3 regions of the Novosphingobium rhizovicinum genome follow, and region 3 is predicted to be linked to each of the others. Evidence: predicted binding sites of a transcription regulator. Region 3 holds the regulator's gene; each other region holds the start of a gene.
The links. The regulator LexA, encoded in region 3, represses DNA repair genes until DNA is damaged. The targets are predictions, from matches to a motif close to GTTCCNCNCTTGTTCT.
Positions count from the first base shown of each region.

Region 1: the regulator LexA is predicted to act here: its motif matches at 2,154-2,169, upstream of ABUH87_RS05735 (MmcB family DNA repair protein).
Region 2: the regulator LexA is predicted to act here: its motif matches at 2,198-2,213, upstream of ABUH87_RS10215 (Y-family DNA polymerase).

Region 1 is NZ_JBFNXR010000021.1:208,997-213,839, reverse strand. It holds gene ABUH87_RS05745 (cytochrome b) at 1-428, shown strand, start outside; gene ABUH87_RS05740 (cytochrome c1) at 458-1,300, shown strand; gene ABUH87_RS05735 (MmcB family DNA repair protein) at 1,626-2,141, opposite strand; gene rpmI (50S ribosomal protein L35) at 2,392-2,595, shown strand; gene rplT (50S ribosomal protein L20) at 2,612-2,971, shown strand; gene pheS (phenylalanine--tRNA ligase subunit alpha) at 3,104-4,207, shown strand; gene pheT (phenylalanine--tRNA ligase subunit beta) at 4,225-4,843, shown strand, end outside.
Region 2 is NZ_JBFNXR010000033.1:91,013-95,855, reverse strand. It holds gene ABUH87_RS10220 (glycosyltransferase family 87 protein) at 1-449, opposite strand, end outside; gene ABUH87_RS10215 (Y-family DNA polymerase) at 620-2,185, opposite strand; gene ABUH87_RS10210 (hypothetical protein) at 2,310-2,972, opposite strand; gene ABUH87_RS10205 (PilZ domain-containing protein) at 3,269-3,595, shown strand; gene lpdA (dihydrolipoyl dehydrogenase) at 3,620-4,843, opposite strand, start outside.
Region 3 is NZ_JBFNXR010000012.1:76,977-81,819, reverse strand. It holds gene trpD (anthranilate phosphoribosyltransferase) at 1-183, shown strand, start outside; gene trpC (indole-3-glycerol phosphate synthase TrpC) at 189-977, shown strand; gene moaC (cyclic pyranopterin monophosphate synthase MoaC) at 1,064-1,543, shown strand; gene ABUH87_RS00620 (molybdopterin molybdotransferase MoeA) at 1,540-2,760, shown strand; gene lexA (transcriptional repressor LexA) at 2,830-3,513, shown strand; gene ABUH87_RS00610 (ComEC/Rec2 family competence protein) at 3,642-4,843, opposite strand, start outside.

The DNA of each region.
Region 1 (4,843 bases), on a different contig from region 3:
ACTTCTGGCCGTTCTATGCGATCCTGCGTGCGTTCACCGCAGACTTCCTCTTCATCCCCGCAAAGCTCATGGGCGTGCTGGCGATGTTTGCGGCGATCCTGGTGTGGTTCTTCCTGCCCTGGCTTGACCGTTCGCCGGTCCGCTCGAGCGCATACCGCCCGCTTTATCGGAAGTTCTTCTGGTTCGGACTCCTCCCGTGCGTACTCATTCTCGGGTACTGCGGCGGTGCACCGGCTGCGGAGCCATTCGTGATGATCAGCCAGATCGCCTCGATCTACTACTTCGCACACTGGCTCATCATCCTGCCGATCGTATCCGCAATCGAGCGTCCTGATCCGCTGCCCTACTCGATCACCGAGGCTGTTCTCGGCGGAGAGCATGTGCCGCCGATGGCGAACTCGACCGCGCCCATCCCGACCCACGATTGAACCCGAGCGAGACGGAAAGACGTAAAGCCATGATCCGCATCATCTCCATTCTCGTCGGGCTGTTTTTTACAGTCGCGCTGGTTTGGTCTTTCGGTAACGGCGCGCTGATAGCCATCAGCGAGCCCGCACCGGAGACGGCCGAGCACGTGTTCCACAAGCACCCGAAGGAGGTCCACTTCGCGAGTGACGGCGCTTTCGGTAAGTTCGACCGCCAGCAGCTGCAGCGCGGCTTCCAGGTCTACAAGGAAGTGTGCTCGGCATGCCACTCGCTCAACCATGTGGCATTCCGCGACCTCGCCGCTCTGGGCTATTCGGAGGCCGAGGTGAAGGCTATCGCGAAGGGCTTCCAGGTTCCGGGCAACGACCCCGTCACGGGCGAGGCAGCGCTGCGTCCTGGCATGCCGACGGACTACTTCCCCAAGCCTTTCGCGAACGACATCGCTGCTCGCGCCGCCAACAACAACGCGGTTCCACCGGACCTTTCACTGATGACCAAGGCGCGCCACGACGGCGGTCCTTACGTCTACTCATTGCTGACCGGTTATCAGAATCAGCCGGCCGAGTTGTTGAAGGAGTTTCCTGACGCGAAGACGCCTCCGGGCCTGTACTATAACCCGTACTTCCCGAACCTGAATCTCGCGATGGCGCCGCCGCTCACGGGTGAAGGACAGGTGTCCTACAGCGACGGTACGAAAGCGACCGTTGACCAGATGTCGAAGGATGTAAGCGCGTTCCTCATCTGGACGGCTGAGCCCAAGCTTGAGAAGCGTAAGCAGACCGGCTGGCCGGTACTTGGCTTCCTCCTCTTTGCCACCGTTCTGGGCTATATGTCCTACAAGAACATCTGGGCGGAAAAGAAGAAAAAGGCCTAAGCCACTCTGCCCCTGAGTTACCGAGCGCCCCTCCGTCAATGACGGTAGGGGCGCTTCTCGTTAGGTAGCGGTCTTCCGCCGCGTTCGGCGAGCCGGTGTCGGCACAATGTCGCGCCGTCGGGCAAAAAAGACATTGTAAGATGTGCACGCTCCGGAGCGGTGCTACGTGAGGGGCCGTTGCGACGGCTTGCCTCATCCTCTCTCGGCCGCCAGCTCCCGCAACGCTACAACAGAGTCTGGACCTTTTTCGACGAGGATAAGCACCGCGTGTCGCTTGCCGCCTGGCCCCTGCCAGGCTTGAGCGCAGCGCCGCCTCGCCGGTCTGCTAGACTGTGCTGTCCTCATCTGCCCAGCGCAACGTGTGCGGATCTGAGCCGGAAACCAGCCGCCGCATCGCGGCACGCGCGAGTCGCTCGACCTCAACTTTGCGCCGCGCAGGAGCAAGCTTGCGCGTTGGCGCGGGTCGCAAGATCTCGGCGTCGTAGCCATCGGCGATGATGACGCCGCAGGAGTCGGGCAGAAACGGCTCTGTCTCCAGACAGGCGCGGTCGAGCCCCGGCGCCAGGCCCCAATAGAACCGGTCGCAGTACTCAAGGTAATCGGTCCATTTGCCATCGCCGAGCAGGTCTGCCCGGCTCACCTTGACTTCAACGATGACCACGTGCCCCTTGGCATCTATTCCCATCAGGTCGGCCCGTCGTCCGCTGCGCAGTGGCATCTCGGGCAGGCACCACACGTTATTCCGCGCAAACAGGCGCCCGATGCCACGGACAACATCCGACGCGACGACGGATGGGGATGTGCCGGCAAGCACTCCAGCGGATGAATCGGTTAGGCGCATGAGTCGAGCATAAGAACATATCAGGAACTGGCAAGTGCCTAGGGCTTAGCGAGCATCCAGTCGGTGGATCGCTGCGTTGCGTCTCGCGCCTCGCACGAAACACGCTTCTTGCCTTCATGGACCACAGGCGCTAAGCGCGCGACCTTCAATCGGCACGGTCGAACTTCTTCACCAAAGAGATTCGCGCGCCGGCCTGGCTAACTAGGGCTGCCAGGGCCGGCCGAACGTGTCCCCGACCAAGGAGACGAAAATGCCCAAGCTCAAGACCAAGAGCGGCGTGAAGAAGCGCTTCAAGCTCACCGCCACCGGCAAGGTAAAGCACGGTGTCGTCGGCAAGCGCCACCGCCTGATCAGCCACAATGCCAAGTACATCCGCCAGAATCGCGGCACCGACGTTATTTCCGACGCCGATGCGAAGACGATCAAGAAGTGGGCGCCCTACGGGCTGGGCTGACAGGAGCGTTTAGAACATGAGCCGTATCAAGAGGGGTGTAACCACCCGCGCCAAGCACAAGCGGATCCTGGATCAGGCCAAGGGCTATCGGGGCCGCCGCAAGAACACCATCCGCGTTGCGCGCCAAGCCGTCGAGAAGGCCGGCCAGTACGCGTACCGCGACCGCAAGGTTAAGAAGCGGACCTTCCGTGCCCTGTGGATCCAGCGTATCAACGCTGCCGTTCGCAACGAAGGCCTGACCTACTCGCAGTTCATCCACGGCGTGAAACTCGCCGGCATCGAACTCGACCGCAAGACCATGGCGGACCTCGCCATGAACGAGGGCGGCGTGTTCAGCGCGGTGATCGCACAGGCCAAGGCTGCGCTTCCCGCGTAAGCGCGCGCTTTAGCCACATCAGCGAAGGGCGCGGGCGGCGAAAGCTTCCCGCGCCCTTCTCTTTTATCCCAGACCGTTTGCGATTCGCCTGCTTCCGTTTAAGGGCTGCGGCTCGCGACAGAACCAAGGTGGATGACAGTGGACCACGCAGCAATCGGGCAGAACGCGCTCATCCAGATCGCCGCAGCGGACGATCTCGATGCGCTTGAAACTTTGCGCGTGGCCCTCCTCGGCAAGCAGGGCAGCATCTCTGGCCTGCTCAAGACGCTGGGTGCTATGAGCCCGGATGAACGCAAGGTCGAAGGTCCGAAGATCCACGCTTTGCGAGAGAGCGTCACTGAGGCACTCGCCGCGCGCAAGGCCGCCCTTGAGAATGACGCACTGGAGACACAACTCGCGTCCGAGACGATCGACCTCACGCTTCCAGCACCGGAAGCGCCGCGGGGCACCGTCCACCCGATTTCGCAAGTCATGGACGAGCTCGCGGAGATCTTCGCCGACCTCGGGTTTGCGGTTGCGACCGGGCCGGAGATCGAGGACGATTGGCACAACTTCACCGCGCTCAACATGCCCGAGAGTCACCCCGCGCGGGCGATGCACGATACCTTCTACTTCGCCGACCGTGATGCACAAGGCCGCGAGATGCTGCTGCGCACGCACACGTCGCCGGTGCAGATTCGCGCGATGCTGGAGCGTGGCGCGCCGCTACGGGTGATCGCGCCGGGCCGCGTCTATCGTTCGGACAGCGACGCCACGCACACTCCGATGTTTCACCAGATCGAGGGTCTGGTGATCGACAAGGGTATTCACCTGGGGCACCTCAAGTGGACGCTGGAGACCTTTCTGAAGGCCTACTTCGAGCGCGATGACATCGTCCTGCGTCTGCGCCCCAGCTATTTCCCGTTCACCGAGCCTTCGGTCGAAGTCGACGTCGGCTACACCATCGTCAGCGGCCCAGATGGTTCCAGGCGGCGGGTTGTCGGCGGCTCGGAAGGCTGGATGGAAGTGCTGGGCAGCGGCATGGTCAATCGCAAGGTGATCGCCGCAGCCGGCCTTGACCCCGATGAATGGCAGGGTTTTGCCTTCGGCACCGGCGTCGATCGCTTGGCCATGCTCAAGTACGGCATGGACGACCTGCGCGCCTTCTTCGATGGCGACGTGCGGTGGCTCTCTCATTACGGCTTCTCCGCGCTTGACGTGCCCACCCTGTCTGGCGGCGTCGGCACCCCGGCTTGAGCAGGAGTATCTAAGACATGAAATTCCCGCTCTCTTGGTTGCGCAAGTACCTCGACACCCGGGCTTCGGCCGACGAAATCTGCGATGCCCTGAACGCCATCGGCATCGAAGTAGAAAGCGTGGAGGACCCGTCCGCCAAGCTCGCCGGTTTCCGGATTGCCAAGGTGCTGACCGCAACTCGCCACCCAGACGCTGACAAGTTGCAGGTGCTTGCGGTCGACACAGGTGATGGCCAGCCGCTGCAGGTGGTCTGCGGTGCACCCAATGCGCGCGCAGGCCTTGTGGGCGTGCTCGGATTGCCGGGGGCGACCGTGCCTGCGAACGGCATGGTCCTGAAGAAGTCGGCCATCCGCGGCGTCGAATCGAACGGCATGATGTGCTCGACGCGTGAACTGGAGTTGGGAGAGGATCACGACGGCATCATCGAACTGCCCGAGGATGCGCCGGTCGGTATCCCCTTTGCCGACTATCGCGGCTCTGACCCCGTCATCGACGTCTCGATCACACCCAACCGGCCCGACTGCATGGGCCTCTACGGCATCGCGCGCGATCTTGCTGCCAAAGGTGTGGGCGCGTTGATTCCGATTTCGGACGTGGCGATTGCCGAGCGCTTCGACTGTCCGGTCGAGATCCGCA
Region 2 (4,843 bases), on a different contig from region 3:
TTGAGGACGATTGCCGGCATGACCGCTATCACCACAGCGGGAAGCCATTTTCCCGCAATACGATGCAGCACCCAAAGGTAAAAGGCGAAGGTACTCAGGGCAAAAAAGACAAAAGCAGCACCGATCGGAAGTCCCGCCAGGTATTGCATCGCCAGAGTGAATGGGGGCGGATAGGTCCATGGCATGAAGCTCTGGGTTCCTGACATCTCCCGCTGAACCTGGAGCAGCGTACTTACATTGTATGCGTCGGCTGCCCTACCCTGCGCTGCCAAGCGGCCAGCGATGTGGAAGGCGTCGAAATCGGTAAGGACCTTGGCCTGACCGAGCAGTTCGGGTGACTGAAAGCGAATGGCCGAGATCATCACGAGAACAACGCCCGCAAGAATTACGGCTAGCAGCAGCTTTCGGCTCGTCGCGAGTTGCTGCACAGCGCCCTTGCGCTGAGCCATTCGAGAGTCGTGCTGTGGCAAGCCTGACAGCATCGCAACACTTGCAGGAACGGGTGGGACACATTCATCGTCGGCATCCATCACCCGGCCCCCAGCCACGCCATTCACGTCGTGTGGCACCTCTTATGTCGGAACACGGTTAATTTGCCGATAAGGGGAGAGCTTCGCTCTTACCCCCACAATCCCTGCAGAAACCACTCCGGTGTTCCGCCTCGGCCGTCTCCCCACACTCCGCTACGGTAGATCCAATATCTTCGACCCTGCTCATCCTCGATACGATAGTAATCCCGCAGCCGAGCCGTGGAGCGTTCACGCCACCATTCCGGAGCAATGCGCTCGGGTCCTTCGGCACGCAGCACATCGTGCGCGGCGTTGCGCCAGCGAAAGCGTTTGGGAAGGCCATCAGGCGTCTCGTAAATCACCGCGATCGGTTCGGGACGTTCCAGCAGCTTGAGGGGCCGTGCATGAAACTCGAACTCGGCTTGTGCGGTCTTCTCGGGGTCGAGCGGAGCCTGCCAGCGCTGGGCGCGCTCGGGCACATGGCTGGCGCGTGCGATGGGACGCCGCACGGCATCAGAGCCTAGCCGCACCGTCAGACGGTCAACGCAAGCTGCCAGGCTGGTTCCGTGGTTCTCGGCGGAACTCTCCAAATCGCGCTGGGCAAGCGCCAGCGGCTCCGTCCACGCGGCCCGCAGACGAACCATTTCAATGCCGAACCCGGCATCGACATCTTCCAGCTTACGACCGAACAAACCGGCAAGATGCACAGGATCACGGCTCGGGGCTGCAATCTCCAGCCGCCGCACCACGACTTCGTTATCGACCTTCCATAGCCCCAGTTCCAATCTTCGTGCGCCGAGCGCCTGTCCTTCCAGCGCGCGTGCCATATCGGCGGTGAGGTCAGCGAGAACCCGGTCAAGCAAACTACGGTGGCGGATCGGTTCCATCAGCCGGCGCTGCACCATCGGAGCTTCTGTAGCCATGACCGGCAACAGCGGCTCTGGCACCAGACCAAGGAGTTGGTCCATTCGGATCAGCGGATTGGCTGCAGCCGAGCGCCGATTGCGGAAGCGGCGCACCAGCGCATCCCGGTGAACGCCGCGCAAGTCTTCCAAGCGCTTGAGACCCAGGCGCTTCAGAAGCGTGATCGTGTCATCATCCAGCCTGAGAGCGGCAACTGGCAAGTGCCCAAGCCGGTACGCGGGATCGTCAGCCGGATGGAGAATGGCGTCCTGAGGACCATGGTGCGCCAATGCCCAGGCAGCGCCGGCGGTCGGCGCGATAGCCAGCCGAACCATCAATTGCCGACGTGCAAGAGCCGCATGCGCATCTGCAAGCAGCCCTGCCTCACCTCCGAACAAATGAGTGGCGCCGGTGACATCCACAATCACCCCATCAGGCGGGTCCAGTGCGCTCCAGGGACCCCAACGCTGCGCCCAGACTGCCAGATCCTCCAGAAATAGCAGGTCGCCCGCAGGATCCGCTGGCGCGACAGTCAGAGCGGGACACAAGGTCCGCGCATCGGCCAGCATCATCCCGCCCTTCGCGCCGGCAGCAAAACCAGCAGCGTTGACGGAGACGATACGAGGTCCATGGGCGGTCTCCGCGATCAGCGCTAGCGGTGCGGCGTCGGCACCTTCACCTTCGGCAAGGCCTTCCAGCAGACGCCAACGGTCGATCGCCAGTCTTGTGCACCAGATAGCCAGAATGCGGCGTGAGGAGGAAGCTGTGAGCATGGGCGCATCAAGGTTGCAGCCTTGTCCTCCGCTGCGCCCCCACTTCTGCAAGGGCGATGATCCATCTGTGAGTTTCTGTCATGCCAAACGGCTCATCTCGCAGAGAAGACAAAGCTGCCCTTGATCATCCTGTCACCGAAGCAAGCTGCCGTGCTTTTTCCGCCACCAGCGTGTCCTGCCCAGTATCCCGGCCAGTACCCCGCCCAATATCCCGCAATGTCCATGTCCCTGGGGGGTGGCGACGTGAACGAAAAAGTTCGGCCTGCCAGCTGGGCTCGCCCGGTGCAGCTCGATTCCAACGGGGTTCCAGCGAAGCCGCAGCGCGCACGGCCCAACGCTGGCGAGCAGAAGACAAGTCCCGGTGCGCATCGAGCCGGACCAGCCAGAGCGGCACTCCATACTTTTCGGCCGCAAGGCTCAGCCGACGTGAAGCCGTCATGTCGAGTGCCCGCGGGTTTCCGGTGATTTCCCCCATAACAAAGGCAAGCTCGCGGCAGCGCAATCCTTCCTCAAGTGCGAAGAGTGCATCCTCAGCGGTGCGTGCGGCGACGTGAATCAAACGATGGCGTAGCGCGCGCGGTAAGCCCGGACGATACGGTTGCCCGGTGCGCCGCTGCGCCTCGCGATCCTGCACCCAGAGCCAGGCACGCTCGTCAGGCGTATCGGCCAGCGGATCGGCCGCCGCAGCGCGCAGGTGATCGAGCGTGAAAGCCAGCGCGAGCGCAGTTCCCGTGGTGCTGTCGCCGGTGGCGAAGATTTCAACGTGAGTAGTGCCTTCAGGTGGCATGCCCGGCCGCCACTCAGCAGCTCTTGCCGGCAGGAGCGTGGCAGCGGCCGAGAGAGTATCAGACAGCAGTTCGGGCGTTGGTTCCGGGGGAGTACCTGGATCAGGTCGGGTTTGTAACATGGAATCAGATCCAGAAATTGCAAAATTACGTTCTTGTTATGTTCCCATTTATCATTGAGTGCAACTCTCCGTATTGGCTTGGGCAGTGGAGAACTTTCAGCCGCACTGGTTTGCAGCTCAGATGATAACCGCATCGTAAAGAATAGGCGCCAAAGCCGCCGCAGGAGGCACAGCCCATGACCCACCAGCCACTTGATCTAAGTTCGGCCGCCGAAACGGCTGATCGCTCCCCTCGCGCAGGCCTCACCCTTCTGTGTGAGGTGCGCCAAGGATCGCGCCCCTGGGCGACAGCTCGGCTGGAAGACCTCTCTCCTGGCGGCTTCCGCATCGCCCGCTTGCCCAGCGCGCGCGCCGAGTTGCCGCTGCGCATCAGGATCCCCGGCCTTCAGCTCCTCAGTGCTGAAATCCGCTGGGTACGCGACGGCGCGGTCGGCTGTGCGTTCGCAGAGCCGCTGCACGTTGCCGTGTTCGACCACATTGTGCGCAACGCCGACCCGGCCTAGCGCACAATGCGATCTGGGCTCCTCTTAGATGTGGATAGCCCGACCAAACGCAGCCAGTGTGGCCTCGTGCATCATCTCTGAAAGCGTCGGATGCGGGAAAACGGAGGCGATCAACTCAGCTTCCGTAGTCTCCAGCGTTTTGCCGACCACATATCCCTGGATCAGCTCGGTCACTTCCGCACCGATCATGTGAGCACCCAGCAGTTCGCCGGTTTTTGCATCGAACACCGTCTTGATGAAGCCTTCGGGCTCTCCCAGGGCGATGGCCTTGCCGTTGCCGATGAAGGGGAACGTCCCGACCTTCAGCTCGTAACCTGCTTCCTTGGCCTTCGCCTCGGTCAGACCGACAGAGGCGACCTGCGGATGACAGTACGTGCAACCCGGGATGTTGCGGCGGTCGAGCGGGTGCGGGTGGACTTCGGTATTGCCGAGTTCCTGCGCAATCGCCTCAGCAGCAGTAACGCCTTCGTGACTCGCCTTGTGCGCCAACCAAGGTCCTTCGACGCAGTCGCCGATGGCCCAGACACCCTTCACATTCGTCCGACCCAGTTCGTCGATCTTGATAAAGAACTTCTTGTCCGGCTCGATGCCAAGATCCTCAAGTCCGATGTTCTCCACATTGGGAACGATGCCGATCGCCACGATCACATGGCTGAACTCGACCGCCTCTTCCTTGCCGTCCTTGTCCTTAATCGTGACCTTCAAGTGGTCCGCGCTCTTCTCGATCGCGCCGATATTCGCCTTGGTCTGGATCTTGATGCCTTGCTTGGTGAGTTGCTTCTCCAGGAAGGCGGAGACGTCGGCATCCTCAACCGGGACGATGCGATCCATCATTTCGACGACGGTAACATCGGCGCCCATGTCGTTGTAAAAGCTGGCGAACTCGATCCCGATAGCCCCGGATCCGATAACCAGCAGCTTGTTCGGCATCTCCTTGGGAGTCATCGCATGGCGGTAGGTCCAGATCCGCTCGCCATCTGATTTCGCCTTGGGCAATTCACGTGCCCGCGCGCCAGTGGCGATGATGATGTGCTTGGCTTCGAGTGTCTCGGTGCCTTTTTCGCCGGTCACCTCGAGCTTGCCCGGAGCGACAAGTTTGCCCGTCCCCATATGCACGGTAATCTTGTTCTTCTTCATCAGGTGCGTGACGCCCTGATTGAGCTTGTCGGCCACTCCACGCGAACGCTTCACCACTGCATCCAGATCGGCGGTGATATTCTCCGCCGCCAGACCGTAATCCTTCGCGTT
Region 3 (4,843 bases):
CGCCTGCTCAATGGCGAACCTGGCGCCTATCGCGATGCGGTGCTGCTTAACGCCGCCGCCGCACTCATCCTTGCCGGGGAAGCAACGGACCTGCGCGACGGAGCCGAGGAAGCGGCCGAGGTGATCGACAAGGGCTTGGCCAAAAGCCTGCTCGACTGCTGGATCGCGACAACGGCCAAGTGAACGAGATGTCCGACAAACTCATTGAAATCTGCGCCACGAAGCGCGAGGAGGTCCTGGCTCGCAAGGGCTACGCCACGCTGGCTGACCTGGATGCACGGGCTACCGGGCAGACACCACCAAGGGGCTTCCGCAAGGCTCTCGAGGTCAAGGCAGCAGACGGCTTTGCGCTCATCGCAGAGATCAAGAAAGCTTCACCCTCCAAGGGACTGATCAGGCCAGACTTCCGCCCGGCTGAGCATGCCATCGCTTACCAGCGCGGCGGCGCAGCCTGCCTTTCCGTGCTTACTGATGCGCCGTATTTCCAGGGGCACGAGGATTTCCTGGTCGATGCGCGCGCCGCTTGCGACCTGCCCGTCCTGCGCAAGGATTTCATGGTCGATCCTTGGCAAGTCGCCGAGGCGCGAGCGATCGGAGCCGATGCAATCCTGATCATCGTGGCGGCTTTGGAAGACAGCCAGATGGCGGAGATCGAGGCTGCAGCCATAGAGCGCGGCATGGATGTGCTCGTCGAAGTTCACAACGAAGACGAAATGGCGCGGGCAAGCGATCTGCAATCCCGCCTCATCGGCATCAACAACCGGGACCTGAAGCGCTTTGTTACCGACCTTGCCGTAACCGAGCGGCTTGCGCCTCTCGCACCTGAGGGCACGCTCCTGGTCAGCGAGAGCGGTATCAATACCCATGCCGACCTCCAACGGCTGTCGGGCTGCGGCACACGCACCTTCCTCGTGGGGGAAAGCCTGATGCGCCAATCGGATGTAGAGGCAGCGACAAGAACGCTCCTGCTCAGCTAAAACCTGCTCGGGTTGCGGGCGGATCGTCGCCACCCCGCGCACTTTCCGGGTTTTGAAACGCTGTCGTTTGCGGCAACACTCGGGTCATGAACAAATCCCTGACCCATATCGATGGCGATGGCACCGCGCGCATGGTCGACGTCGGTGCCAAAACGGAGACGCAGCGCCTCGCCGTCGCCTCTGGCCGGATCCGCATGAGTGCTGATGCGATCGCCGCAATTCGGGCCGGCGATGCGCCCAAGGGAGACGTACTCGGCACCGCGCGGATTGCAGGCATCATGGCGGCCAAACGAACCGGAGAGCTCATCCCGATGTGCCATCCGCTGGCCCTTGACGCGGTAGATATCGACTTCGCCTTCGAACCGGACGCGGTGCGTGCCACGGCCACCGCATCGCTCACCGGCAAGACGGGCGTGGAGATGGAGGCCATAACGGCTGCCACAATCGCGCTGGTGACCATGTATGACATGGCCAAAGCCCTCGACAAGGGAATGGTGATCGAGGACGTTCGCCTGATCGAGAAGCGCGGCGGCAAATCGGGCCATTGGCGCGCGCAGGAGGGATGATGCACGAACCGCCGCTACCGCTGGAAGAGGCACAGGCACGCCTGCTTGCTCTTGTCGAGCCGTTGCCGATCGAGCGTGTCGACATTGATGGTGCGCTCGGCCGCTACTTGGCTGAGCCGTTGCGCGCGCGGCGCACGCAGCCCCCCGCCGCGCTCTCGGCCATGGATGGCTATGCCGTGGCGGAGGACGATTTCGCCGGCCCCTGGCGTGTCGTCGGTGAAAGCGCTGCCGGTCACCCGTTCGCAGGCTCTCTCGCACGCGGGGAGGCAGTGCGGATCTCAACCGGCGCTCGCCTGCCGGCCAATGCTGCGTGCGTAATCGTTCAGGAGGACATTGCCCGAGCTGACGACCACATCAGCCTCTCGGGCGAACCGCCCTCTCCTCCGCATAAGCACATCCGCCCCTGCGGGCTGGACTTCCACATGGACGAGCAAGTGCTGCCTGCGGGCGCACGCCTCGGGCCCGCGCAACTGGCACTTGCGATCAGTGCTGGACACCGCCACCTGCCGGTTCGGCGCGCTCCGCGGGTGCTCGTGATGGACAGCGGGGATGAACTGGCCGCCGATCCCGAGAACTGCCGCGAGCACCAAGTCCCTGCGAGCAACGGCGCAATGCTTGCGGCGATGGCGCGGGGACTTCCGTGCGAAGTGCAGCGTATTGGCCCGGTTCCCGATGCAATGGACGCTCTGGCCGAAGCGCTGGCGCAGGCCGATGACGCAGACGTGATCGTGACCAGCGGGGGCGCCTCTGTAGGGGATCACGACCTTGTGAAGCCGGCGCTCGAAGCCTGGGGTGCCGAGCTCGGCTTCTGGCGCGTGGCTATCAAGCCGGGCAAGCCCCTCATCGTCGCCACGCGCGAGAAGTCCGGCAGGCGGCAGATCGTCCTCGGCCTGCCCGGTAACCCGGTCTCCAGCCACGTCACGGCATACTTGTTCATGCTGCCCCTGCTGCGGGCGCTGCTGGGCGCTGCCCATCCCCTTCCTCAGGCATTTCCAGTCCGCCTAGGCGCACCTCTGCCTGCGAATGGCGGCCGACGCACCTTCATGCGAGCGATCTGGGACTTCGACACTGTGTCTCCCGCCGCCGTTCAGGACAGCAGTGCTCTGGCGGCGTTGGCAGCAAGCAATGTCCTCATCGACCGGCCCGCGAATGCGCCTGCCGCGGAGGCGGGAGCGCAGGCCCATGTCTTCTGGCTCGAGAACGGCGGAATTGCTTGACGCGGGGATGTTTGTTTCTTAATTGTTCGCCAATTGTTCACAATAAGAACGCCTGAGGAGGCGCCGAACATGTTGACGCGCAAGCAGCACGAATTGCTCCGGTTCATCCAGGTTCGGCTGGAGGAGACTGGCATCTCTCCCAGTTTCGAGGAGATGAAGGAAGCGCTTGATCTCAAGTCGAAGTCCGGCGTGCACCGGCTGATTTCGGCACTGGAGGAACGCGGCTTCATTCGCCGCCTGCCCAATCGTGCGCGCGCTCTTGAGGTGCTCAAGCAGCCAGAGAATGCGCCCCCCCGGCCGTCGCCCCGGGTTCCGGCAAATGCCAACGATGGACCGCGCCCGCAGATGACACCGCCGTCGGCAGCGAACGACGTTATCGAGATCCCACTCCACGGGCGCATCGCCGCTGGCGTGCCGATCGAGGCGCTTGAGGGTCAGACCACCCTGCCCGTACCGGCAGCACTGCTTGGTTCCGGTGAGCATTATGCGCTGGAAGTCTCTGGCGATTCGATGATCGAGGCAGGAATTCTCGATGGCGACTTCGCTCTGGTGAAACGCACCAGCACGGCGCGCGATGGTGAGATCGTGGTCGCTCTGGTGCGTGGTGAGGAAGCCACTCTCAAGTACTTGCGTCGCGAGGATGATATGGTGCGGCTCGATCCTGCGAACGCAGCTTACGAACCGCAGGTCTATCGTTCGGGCGAGGTCGAGGTACAGGGGAAGCTTGCCGGCCTGCTGCGTCGCTACAATTGAGGCACAGCTCTCCTCGGGTCCACAGCGTTAGAGGGTGCGTAACCGGCATGTAAGCGCATTCAGGTCTGTCAGAGTTTAGACCTGAAGGCCGATATGTCGCCTCCGGCTGCAAGTCGGTGGTCGGCTGCTCACTCACCAACGGCGGTCGAAACGCCGGCTGTCGCTGCACGAGTCCTTTCACGCTGGCGAGGCCTGTCGGCCTCGCTCCGCCACCACCCATGTTGCCCCTCGCCTTCGGCCACGCTCATCACACTCGCGTGAGCCAGATCGATGGCGAGGCCACCGGTGCGCGCAAGCGTTCTGCGGTCGGCCTTCAGCCAACGAGGACGGCAGCTGCGCGGCAGCCATCGGTCCGAGATGACGATGTCGACTCGCTCGCAGACGGCGGCAAGCGCACGCTCAGGCACGGTATATCGCCCCCGAGTTAGCAGCAGATGCCATCGATAAGATCCGCGTTGCACGGCGATCACGCACGCGTCGCTGTTGCAGTTGGCTCCTGCAAGCCGGGTAAAGGGCACGGGCGTACCCTGCATGCCTGCAATCTCCAGCAGATTGTCCCGCACGAAGTCACTTCTGGTTTCGCGAAGAACGAACAAGGCGTCGCGCGTCTTTGAAAGCAGGCCCACATGGCGGCCATCGCCGGAGATCAGCAGATCCGGTGGCCGCGCGGTCGCCACCAGCAGCACTCCGGCGACGGCGGGCGCAAGTCCGAACCAGCGGATCTTGCCCGACCACAGGCCGAGCCACAATCCGCCTGCAATGAACAGGCTAAAGGCTCCACCTGCCATGGCGGGCATCACGGTCACTGCACCCGGACGGCTTGCGATCCAGTGCGCCAGTGCGTTCAACGCAGCTATGCCCTCGCCGGCGATCCACCAGAACGGAGCGCCCAAACCGATCAGGTCCATCAGCAAGGCGAGCAGCAGCGCCGGCATCACCACGAGCGTCGTCAGCGGAATCGCCACGACGTTGGCGAAAGCGCCACAAATCCCCGCCCGATGGAAATGATAAAGCCCGATCGGCATCAAGGCGAATTCGATGACAAGGCCGGTCAGCAGCACCAGCGCCAGATGGCGAAGCGCTCTTGCCGGTACGCCCTCTTCGCGCGGCGCCAGAAACCGCCGGATCGGACCGGCTCCCGACAAAGCGATGATGGCGAGCACAGCGGCAAAGCTCATCTGGAAACTAGGGCCCATCAGCGCTTCAGGCCACAGCAGCATCACCAGAAACGCCGCAATCGCAAGCATGCGCAGCGACAGCGGTTCGCGGCCGATGGCAAGAGCAATGAGCACGAGCAGAGCGCCGATGCACGAACGCACCGTTGGCACCT